3 regions of the Clostridioides sp. ES-W-0016-02 genome follow, and region 3 is predicted to be linked to each of the others. Evidence: riboswitches for the same ligand, from Rfam matches in the RefSeq annotation. Region 3 holds a riboswitch; each other region holds the start of a gene.

Region 1 (3,294 bases), 970 kb from region 3:
TCTTAATAAACTCTATCAAGAGGAAAAAAAATATTGGGACGAATACATGCCTTTATATGAAGAATTAAATTCATATTTTTATAATGTTATAGTAAATTCTAAATTTAAATCTAATTTAAAAAAAGAATTTGGAGAACAATTTTTTACAATAGTGGATTATTCTTTAAAAAGTTTTTCTAAAGAGATAATAAAGGAATTACAAGAAGAAAATAAATTGTGTTCAGAGTATACTAAACTTTTAGCATCTGCACAGATAATGTTTGAAGGAGAAGAGAGAAACTTATCTGGAATGGGAATGTTTATGTGTTCTAAGTCTAGAAAAACAAGGGAATTAGCGAATAAGGCATATTATAATTTCTTTGAAGAAAATGAACCTAAATTTGATGATATATTTGATAAATTAGTTAAACTGAGAGATAAAATAGCAAAAAAACTAGGTTTTAAAAACTTTGTAGAGCTTGGATATATTAGAATGATGAGAAGTAATTACAGAGAAGATAGGATTGAAAATTTTAGAAAACAAGTATTAAAATATATTGTACCACTGGCTGATGAACTTTATGAAAAGCAAGCTAAGAGAACCGGTCTAGAATCTTTGAGTTACATAGATGAAGGCTTAGAATTTTTAACAGGAAATCCAACGTTAAAGGGCAATTCAGAATACATAATTGAAAATGGAAAAAGAATGTATGCTGAATTATCTAAAGAAACTGGTGAATTTTTTAATTTTATGTTAGAAAACGAACTTATGGATTTAGAAACAAAGAAAGGAAAAGGGGCTGGCGGGTACTGTACTTATATACCAGACTACAAGGCGCCATTTATTTTTTCTAACTTTAATCAAACATCTGATGATATAGATGTATTGACACATGAGGCAGGTCATGCATTTCAATTGTATATGTCCAGATGGATTGAAATGCCAGAGATTAATTTTCCTACACTGGATAGTTGCGAAATTCATTCAATGAGTATGGAATTTATAACATGGCCATGGATGGAGTTATTTTTTAAGGAAGACACAGATAAATACAAGTTTACTCATTTATCATCTGCAATTAAATTTATACCTTATGGAGTAGTTGTTGATGAATTTCAGCATTATATTTATAAAAATCCTAATATTGACAAATCAAAAAGAAAAGAAATATGGAGGTTTTTAGAGAAAAAATACTTACCACATAGAAAGTATGATGATAATTCTTTTTTAGAACGAGGTTGCTGGTGGTTTAAACAAGGTCACATATTTAAAAATCCTTTTTACTATATAGATTATGCATTAGCTCAAATTTGTGCATTACAATTTTGGAAAAAAATGATTAAAGACAAAGACTCTGGATGGAATGACTATATAAACATCTGTAAAGTAGGTGGAACAAAGTCATTTTTAGATATTGTAAGTATAGGAAATCTATATTCTCCATTTGACAATGATTGTATAAAATCTGTTATAGGTGATGTGAAATCATGGTTTGATGAAATAAATGACATCAATTTGTAAAAAATTATGAGAAATTTGTTTTCCCAGCTTAAGAATTAAAAACATATATCTTTCTTACAAAAATGATTATGTTTTTAATCAATATGAAATAATAAACCAAAAAAGATTTGTACTTAAAAAAAAAAGAAAATACAGGAAATATGTAATATCAACATTTGGAAAAAAAAGTAAAAATGTATACAAAATACATATAAAAAAACTATTGCAAATTTTATAGAATGTTTATATACTTAAGTCAACAGAGATAGAAAAAAGCTATTTATAAAAATAAAAAGATAAATTGCTAACTTTTCAATTTTCTGAAAATATAATAATCCGGGGGAAGAGTATGGGAGACTGCTTTATAAAAAGCGACCGAAGGGACAAATTTAATCTTACATACCCAGAAGATTAAATGAAATTCTCAGGTAAAGATGACTGTACTTGGACGGGTCTCTGAAAATGATTTTAACAGGGAAGACAAATTGGGAGATTTGTTTTTCCTGTTTTTTATTTATCGAGCAATAAATAAAAATTTGAAAGAGAGTAAAAAAATGATAATAATCACAAATAATCCAAAAGTAAAAGAAGAAGTTCAAGACAGAGAAGTTTTATTTAAAGATACAACTTATATTGGAATCTTAGAAACAAGTAGAGATTTGATACATGAAGGATATGAACTTTTATCTCATCCACTATATGGGAGTGTAAAACCAAATGAGACACCTTATAGAACAGTTATACTAAAACAAGGAAATCGTTTGGATATAAACTCTTTAACCTTAATTGAAGAAGCAATCATAACTGCAAGTAAATTTCAGAATAATAAAAAGACTCCAGCATGGACAGAAAGCGTTCAAGATGACTTTAGAGTAATCGATTATGACATATTTTATAATACAATACAAAGAATGCAGTATGAATAAATGAATTTGTTAAAAAGTTATTAAAATAGCATAAATATTAAATCTGATTTAATATTAAATAAAAATTAAGAAATTTAATTGGGGAGGATAAGTCAAAATGGAAAATGTGTATGACTTAGTAATAATTGGTTCAGGACCAGCAGGGCTTGCAGCAGGTCTTTATGGAGCAAGAGCAAAGTTGAAAACTCTAATCCTAGAAAAAGATAAGACTGGTGGGCAAATTGTAATAACACATGAAATTGCAAATTATCCAGGGTCAGTTCCAAATGCAACAGGACCAAGTCTAATAGCTAGAATGGTTGAGCAATGTAAAGAGTTCGGAGCAGAAATGTTAAGAGACAACATTGTAGATACTGAACTAGATGGAGATATAAAAGTTTTAAAAGGACAAAAGGCAGAATATAGAGCAAAAGCAGTAATAATAGGAACAGGAGCAACACCAAGAAAAATTGGTTGCCCAGGAGAAAAAGAACTTACTGGTAAAGGGGTTTCATATTGTGCAACTTGTGATGCAGATTTCTTTGAAGACTTTGAAGTCTTTGTTGTAGGTGGAGGAGACAGTGCATTAGAGGAAGCAATGTATTTAACTAAGTTTGCTAGAAAAGTAACAATTGTACATAGAAGACAAGGATTTAGATGCGCTAAAAGTGTTGAAGAAAAAGCAAAGGCTAATCCAAAGATAGAGTTTTTACTAGATACAGTAATAGAAGAAATAAAAGGTGATGGAATATTAGAATCAGTTGTATTTAAAAATAAAGTTACTGGAGAAACTCATGAATACTTTGCAGATGAAGAGGATGGAACAATGGGAGTATTTGTTTTCGTTGGATTAGATGCTCAAACTGATTTATTCAAAGGCAAAGTTGATATGGATGAAAAAGGTTACAT
Region 2 (3,294 bases), 890 kb from region 3:
AGTGTAGTACTTCCTAAGTAAATATATTTAATCTGATATATTCATTTAAAACAAAAATAATATAAAACCCTAAATCGATTCTTATATTGGTTTAGGGTTTTATATTTTTTATTTATATATTTCTACTTATGCATTTCTTTTTAGTTGATTTTCTGGAGAATTTATATATTCAAAGTATTTTTTAGTTTCAGATACTATTATAGGTGATAGTGCAAGCAAAGCTATTAAGTTAGGTATTGCCATAAGTCCATTTACAATATCAGCAATTATCCAAACTACTTCTAACTTTAAGAATGCACCTAATAATACCATAGCTACAAATACAGTTCTATATCCATTCATACCTTTTACACCAAATAGGAATTCAAAACATCTTTCTCCATAATAACTCCACCCCAAAATTGTAGTGAATGCAAATAATGTTAAGCTAACTGTAAGTAATATTGGTCCAAATGTAGGAATAGCACCATTAAAAGCTGCTTGAGTCATAACAGCACCATTTAAGTCTGAACACCAAACACCTGATATAACAAGAGAAAATCCAGTAAGTGTACAGATTATAATAGTATCTATAAAAGTTCCTGTCATAGAGATAAGTCCTTGCTCTGCTGGCCACTCAGTTTTAGCAGCAGCAGCTGCTATTGGAGCACTACCTAAACCAGATTCATTTGAAAATACACCACGGGCGATACCATTTCTAATTGCTAGTGACATAGTTGCACCTAGAAAACCACCAGTTGCAGCAGTAGGTGTAAATGCACTTTTAATTATCAATACAAAAGTTTCAGGTATTTTATTCCAATAAGATATTAAAATGACTCCACAGATTACAATATAGATAACTGCCATAAAAGGTACTATCTTAGTAGCAACATTAGATATACTTTTAAGACCTCCAAATACAACTAAAGCTACAAATACTGCTAGTACAACACCTGTAATTCTAGGGTCCACTCCAAAGCTACTATTGATAGCGTCTGTTATTGAATTTACTTGAGTAAAAGTACCTATTCCTAAAAGTGCAACTAATATACCACTTATAGCAAAGAATATTGCAAGAGGTCTCCATTTTTCTCCCATACCATTTACTATGTAGTACATAGGTCCACCAGATACTTGACCATTTTTATCTTTAGTTCTGTATTTTATTGCAAGGACACCTTCTGAGTATTTAGTAGCCATCCCAAAGAATGCAGCTATCCACATCCAAAAAAGTGCACCAGGTCCACCAGCTTTAATTGCTGTGGCAACCCCAACGATATTACCAGTACCAACTGTAGCAGCCAATGCAGTACATAAAGCTGCAAAACTTGAAACATCACCACTACCTTTATTTTCAGCAGCAAATATTAGCTTAAGAGCACGTGGAAGTTTTGTTATTTGCACAACGCCAAGTTTAACAGTAAGTAATATACCAGTACCAACTAGTAGTACCAACAGGGGCGGTCCCCAAATAAAAGCATCAACTTTGTTTAAAATATCAATTAGATTCATAAAAACACTCCCTCATTTTTTTGCTTTACACAATCAATAGAATTTTTAATGAAGTAATTGACAGGAAATTAGTATAATTTATTAATAATTTCTAGTGTAATAAAAAAAGCTAAATCTAAAATAGATTCAGCTCTGGATATACACTAATTAGCAACCAAAATAAAAGTATTAATAATACTAGTTTTGGTAGATAATCCCTGTCCTTTTGCCTGAGAGATTGAGCACAAATGCCTTGCCCCTTCGGCGCCCATAATGGGTCTCTCCAGAGTTCCGTAAATTTTACAGTCCTACTTTAAAAAAGTACCTGAGAGTGTTACTCCTTCGGTGTGCCATATGGCAACTCTTCTATAAAATCTTAACCGGATATTGATTTGTCATAGCTTATTGTATTAATAATATTAATATAAGGTTTTGTGTTTTGTCAACTAAAAAATTTAAAAACAGGAAAAAAATATAAAAATATAAGTCTAATTACGAATTATAAACTTACAAATTTAAATAATATACGTAAAAATAAATAGGATAGTAGGTGTGTAAATCAAATTAAATATAGGTTTGTGATAAAAAAAGAAGAAAATATTAAATAATTAATTAGAATTGATTTAATTATGGTAATATTATAGTTACAATGTTAAGAAAAAGTATATTTATTTAGCTTTTAAGTGTAGTGTAAGATTGGAGAAAGAGAAAGGAAGTATTTTAAAATGGGAAAAATATTAGTACTAGCAGAAAAACCTTCTGTGGGAAGAGATATAGCAAAAGTTTTGGGTTCAAAAAATGAAAAAAATGGATATATAGAGGGACCAAAGTATATTGTTACCTGGGCACTAGGTCATTTGGTTACACTTGCTGACCCTGAAAGTTATGGAGAAAGATACAAATCATGGAGTTTAGAAGATTTACCAATACTTCCTAAGTATCTAAAGACTGTTGTAATAAAAAAAAGTGGAAAGCAGTTTAATACAGTGAAGGCTCAAATGAACAGAAATGATATAGATGAAATAGTTATAGCAACAGATGCAGGGAGAGAAGGAGAACTTGTAGCAAGATGGATAATAGAGAAATCTCAAGTAAAAAAACCTTTAAAACGTCTTTGGATTTCTTCAAGTACAGATAAAGCAATAAAAGAAGGTTTTGCAAAACTAAAAAGTGGTAAAGAATATGAAAATTTGTACTATTCAGCAATAGCACGAGCAGAAGCCGATTGGATTATTGGAATAAATGCAACTAGAGCTTTAACAACAAAGTATAACGCACAGCTTTCTTGTGGAAGAGTGCAGACTCCTACTCTTGCTATGATATTGAAAAGAGAAGAAGAAATAAGAAATTTTAAACCTAAAGAATATTATGGATTGGAGATAATTGCAACAAAGGGCAACTCAGATATAAAGTTTATTTGGAATGATAAAAATAATAATTCCTCAACTTTTAGTAAAGAAAAGATGGAAGGTGTATCAAAAAAAGTAAAAGATTTAGATGTTAAAATATCTGAAGTAAATAAATCATATAAGAAAAAATATTCACCTGCGCTTTATGATTTAACAGAATTACAAAGAGATGCAAATAAAATGTTTGGATTTTCAGCAAAAGAAACATTATCTATAATGCAAAAACTATATGAACACCATAAGGTACTTACTTATCCTAGAACTGATTCTAGGTATCTAACTTCGGATATTGTTGGGACATTAAAAGATAGAATAAAAGCTGTAAATGTTAGTGATTATTCGAAGGTTTGTAATAAGTTATTAAAAAGTAATATTGTATCTAATAAGTCTTTTGTTGATAATTCAAAAGTAA
Region 3 (3,294 bases):
TGCTCCTATTTCACCTGGTGTTTTTAAAACACCTAATGATATTGGGTCAACACTCATAATTAACATGGCTTTATTTTCATGAGTTATTTTTTCTATTTCTTCCATCTCTTCAATAATCCCAAAGAAGTTAGGAGTTTGTATAAGGACACATGCTGTATCTTTATCTACAGAAGTTCTTAATTTTTCTATATCTGTAGTTCCATATTCATTACAAAAATCAATTTCTACTATTTCACAATCTTTATATTGTAAATAAGTTTTTAGTACTGATAAAGTTTCTGGATGTGTAGTTTTTGATACTACTATTTTACTTTTTCTAGTTTGATTCATTGCCATTATACATGCTTCTATTGCAGCAGTCGCTCCATCATACATTGATGCATTTGCAATTTCCATACCAGTAATTTCTGCAATCATAGATTGGAACTCAAACACTACTTGCAAAGTTCCTTGACTTATTTCTGCTTGATATGGAGTATATGCTGTATAAAATTCGGACCTTGAAGTTATATGCTTTATAATTGATGGTATATAATGGTCGTATGCACCAGCTCCAAGAAAACAAGTTAAATCTTCTAGACTTAAATTTTCCTCTGACAATCTTTTTACTATTTTACTAACTTCCAATTCAGATTTTCCACTATCTAGATTTAAATCTCTTTTTAATTTTAGTTCATCTGGTATATCTGAAAATAATTCATCAACTGAGTTTAATCCAACTACTTTTAACATTTTTTCCTTATCTTCATTTGTGGCAGGTATATATGAAAATTTATTTTCTTTATTTACTACAACATTATCTTTTTTATATTGTTTTTTATAAAAAGGCTTCTTAACTGTTATAGCAGGAACAACTTTTTTTCTAATTGCTATACCTATTTCATTTCCTGCTTTTGCATATTCAGCATCTATAATTCCCATTCCTAAGATTTTTCCTGTTGTTGGAGATGCACACCCAGTAGTTACAAAACCAACTGTTTTATTTCCAACTTTTATATCATATCCATTTCTAGGCATCCCTTTACCTTGCATTTCAAATCCTACTAATTTTCTTTTAATCCCATTTTCTTTTTCTTCTGCTAAGATTGATTTGCCAATAAATGATTCCTTATTTACTTTTACAAAAACAGATAATCCTCCTTCAAGTGGAGATATGTGTTCATTTATCTCATGTCCATATAGAGGTAGAGCTGCTTCAAATCTTAAAGTATCTCTACAACCTAGACCAGCTGGACATATATCTTCTCCTCCAACTTTCAGGACTTCATCCCAAATTGCTTTTATATGTTCATTTTTGCAATATATTTCAAAACCATCTTCTCCAGTATATCCTGTTCTTGAAACTAAACAAGAGTATCCAGATACTTTTATTTTTGGCATTGACTTATAAAATTTTATTGATTCTAAATTTATGTCCGTGATTTTTTGAAGAATTTTTTCTGCTTTAGGTCCTTGAACTGCTAATTGACAAACTTCATTAGATATATTTTTTATATTTACTTTATACCCTTCACTTTGCTTCATTATCCATGCAACATCTTTGTCTATATTTCCTGCATTTATTACTAACAAATAATCTTCTTCCCCAAACTTATATATTAATAAATCATCAACTACTCCACCATTTTCATAGCACATAGGTGTATATATGATGTCATTGACTTTTAATACACTTATATCATTCGTAACTAGATTTTGTATAAATTTTTCTGATTCTACTCCTTTTACTTCTATCTCTCCCATGTGAGATACATCAAATATACCTGCACTTTTTCTAACCATTTCATGCTCTTTGTTTATTCCTTCATATTCTAAAGGCATTTCCCAACCAGCAAATTCAACAAGCTTTGCACCAAGCTCTTTGTGTGTATTATACAAAGGTACTCTTTTTAATTCATTCATATATAACCCTCCCTATAAAACTAAACTTATTCTATTTAAGCAACTTCGCCATTATGTCCTGTATTTTCCCATAAAAAAAAATATATAAGCATAGGAAATAATCCTAGCCTATATATCCCTGTTTGTATACCTGAAAGATTTAATAATTTAATATTATTCTGCTTCTTCGGTGACTTATAGTATTTAACTTAAGTCTCTCCAGAGTCCCATCAATTAGCGATATCTTTGCCTGAAAGCTTCTCTAAGAATTGGCATTTCTTAAATTTCTTCTTCGGCGCCTTTTTGTATAAAGGTCTCTCTCGCTAATCTCACTTGGAAATATTTATTTTCAATTTTATTTTATGAATATTTAAATCAAATGTCAACACATTATATTTATTTTTTTTTATGTATTAATTTTTTTGTTAAGTTTTTATTATCAATTATTTCTCTTTTATATTATTCACTCTTCTGCAAACATATTATATATTAATGCAAAATAACATTTTCACTTAATTTATTATTAAAATAACACACAAAGAACCAAATGTAAATTTGTATCGAGATTTACTATAACATGTTAAAAGTATATTCATACACTTGATGAAATCGTTTACAATTTTAAACTTGTGAAAAATAAGATTTTTAAAATAGAATATTTTTAATAGAATTACAACTATTGAATGGTTATGTGATTTGAATATTTCTTAAAATTTTAATCATTTTATACTTTTAAAATACATTGCTATAAAATTTTATACCTTTATTTACATACATTTTAAATGTTGTATATGTAATTTTATTTTTGTATAACAAAAAGAACTTATTGAGCTTTTTTACAAGTTTTCTAAAAATAACAATATAGCAAATTCCTATCATTAGGTATCCCTATTAATTTAATATAGTTATTTATCAAAAAATAAAAACGGGATAGCCCACTCCGAAAGCCAGCAACCCCAGTTTTTTTTCAGCACAACTAAGTACTGTAAAGTGCGGATGAAGGGAGTCGAACCCCCACGCCAATGGCGCTAGATCCTAAGTCTAGTGCGTCTGCCAATTCCGCCACATCCGCTTATATTACTCTTTTATTTTACTATATTTCGCTATTATTTTCAATAACTTTTTTAAATTATCTAAAAATAAACAAAATAATGATAATAAAAGGTAAAATTCATTTACAGCCTTATTCTGCAAGTTCTATTTCTGCTTCATCTACTCTCTTACCTATAATTTGAAGACCTACAAATACAGCTGCTATAGCAACTGGCAATACTATATATATTGGCAATCCAAATCCAGCTGGTATATATCCAAATACAATAGTAATTACTGCTGTAAATATAGCATATGGCATTTGAGTATTAACATGGTCTATATGATTACATCCAGCTCCCATTGAAGAAAGTATTGTTG

Evidence for each region. Region 3 has a riboswitch for glycine ahead of gcvPA (aminomethyl-transferring glycine dehydrogenase subunit GcvPA). Riboswitches for the same ligand answer to the same signal wherever they lie in the genome.
Region 1: it holds a riboswitch for glycine, as region 3 does, so the genes downstream of both, IC758_RS12950 (GrdX family protein) here and gcvPA (aminomethyl-transferring glycine dehydrogenase subunit GcvPA) in region 3, are expected to answer to the same signal.
Region 2: it holds a riboswitch for glycine, as region 3 does, so the genes downstream of both, IC758_RS12595 (alanine/glycine:cation symporter family protein) here and gcvPA (aminomethyl-transferring glycine dehydrogenase subunit GcvPA) in region 3, are expected to answer to the same signal.

What each region holds. Positions count from the first base shown of each region.
Region 1 covers NZ_CP061361.1:2,719,409-2,722,702, reverse strand. Annotated here, with positions in the region: gene IC758_RS12955 (M3 family oligoendopeptidase) at 1-1,501, shown strand, start outside; glycine riboswitch at 1,821-1,931, shown strand; gene IC758_RS12950 (GrdX family protein) at 2,035-2,406, shown strand; gene trxB (thioredoxin-disulfide reductase) at 2,504-3,294, shown strand, end outside.
Region 2 covers NZ_CP061361.1:2,635,984-2,639,277, reverse strand. Annotated here, with positions in the region: gene IC758_RS12595 (alanine/glycine:cation symporter family protein) at 127-1,494, opposite strand; glycine riboswitch at 1,682-1,770, opposite strand; gene IC758_RS12590 (DNA topoisomerase III) at 2,199-3,294, shown strand, end outside.
Region 3 covers NZ_CP061361.1:1,746,468-1,749,761, reverse strand. Annotated here, with positions in the region: gene gcvPA (aminomethyl-transferring glycine dehydrogenase subunit GcvPA) at 1-1,902, opposite strand, end outside; glycine riboswitch at 2,110-2,214, opposite strand; tRNA gene IC758_RS08400 (tRNA-Leu) at 2,873-2,953, opposite strand; gene IC758_RS08395 (Na+/H+ antiporter NhaC family protein) at 3,065-3,294, opposite strand, start outside.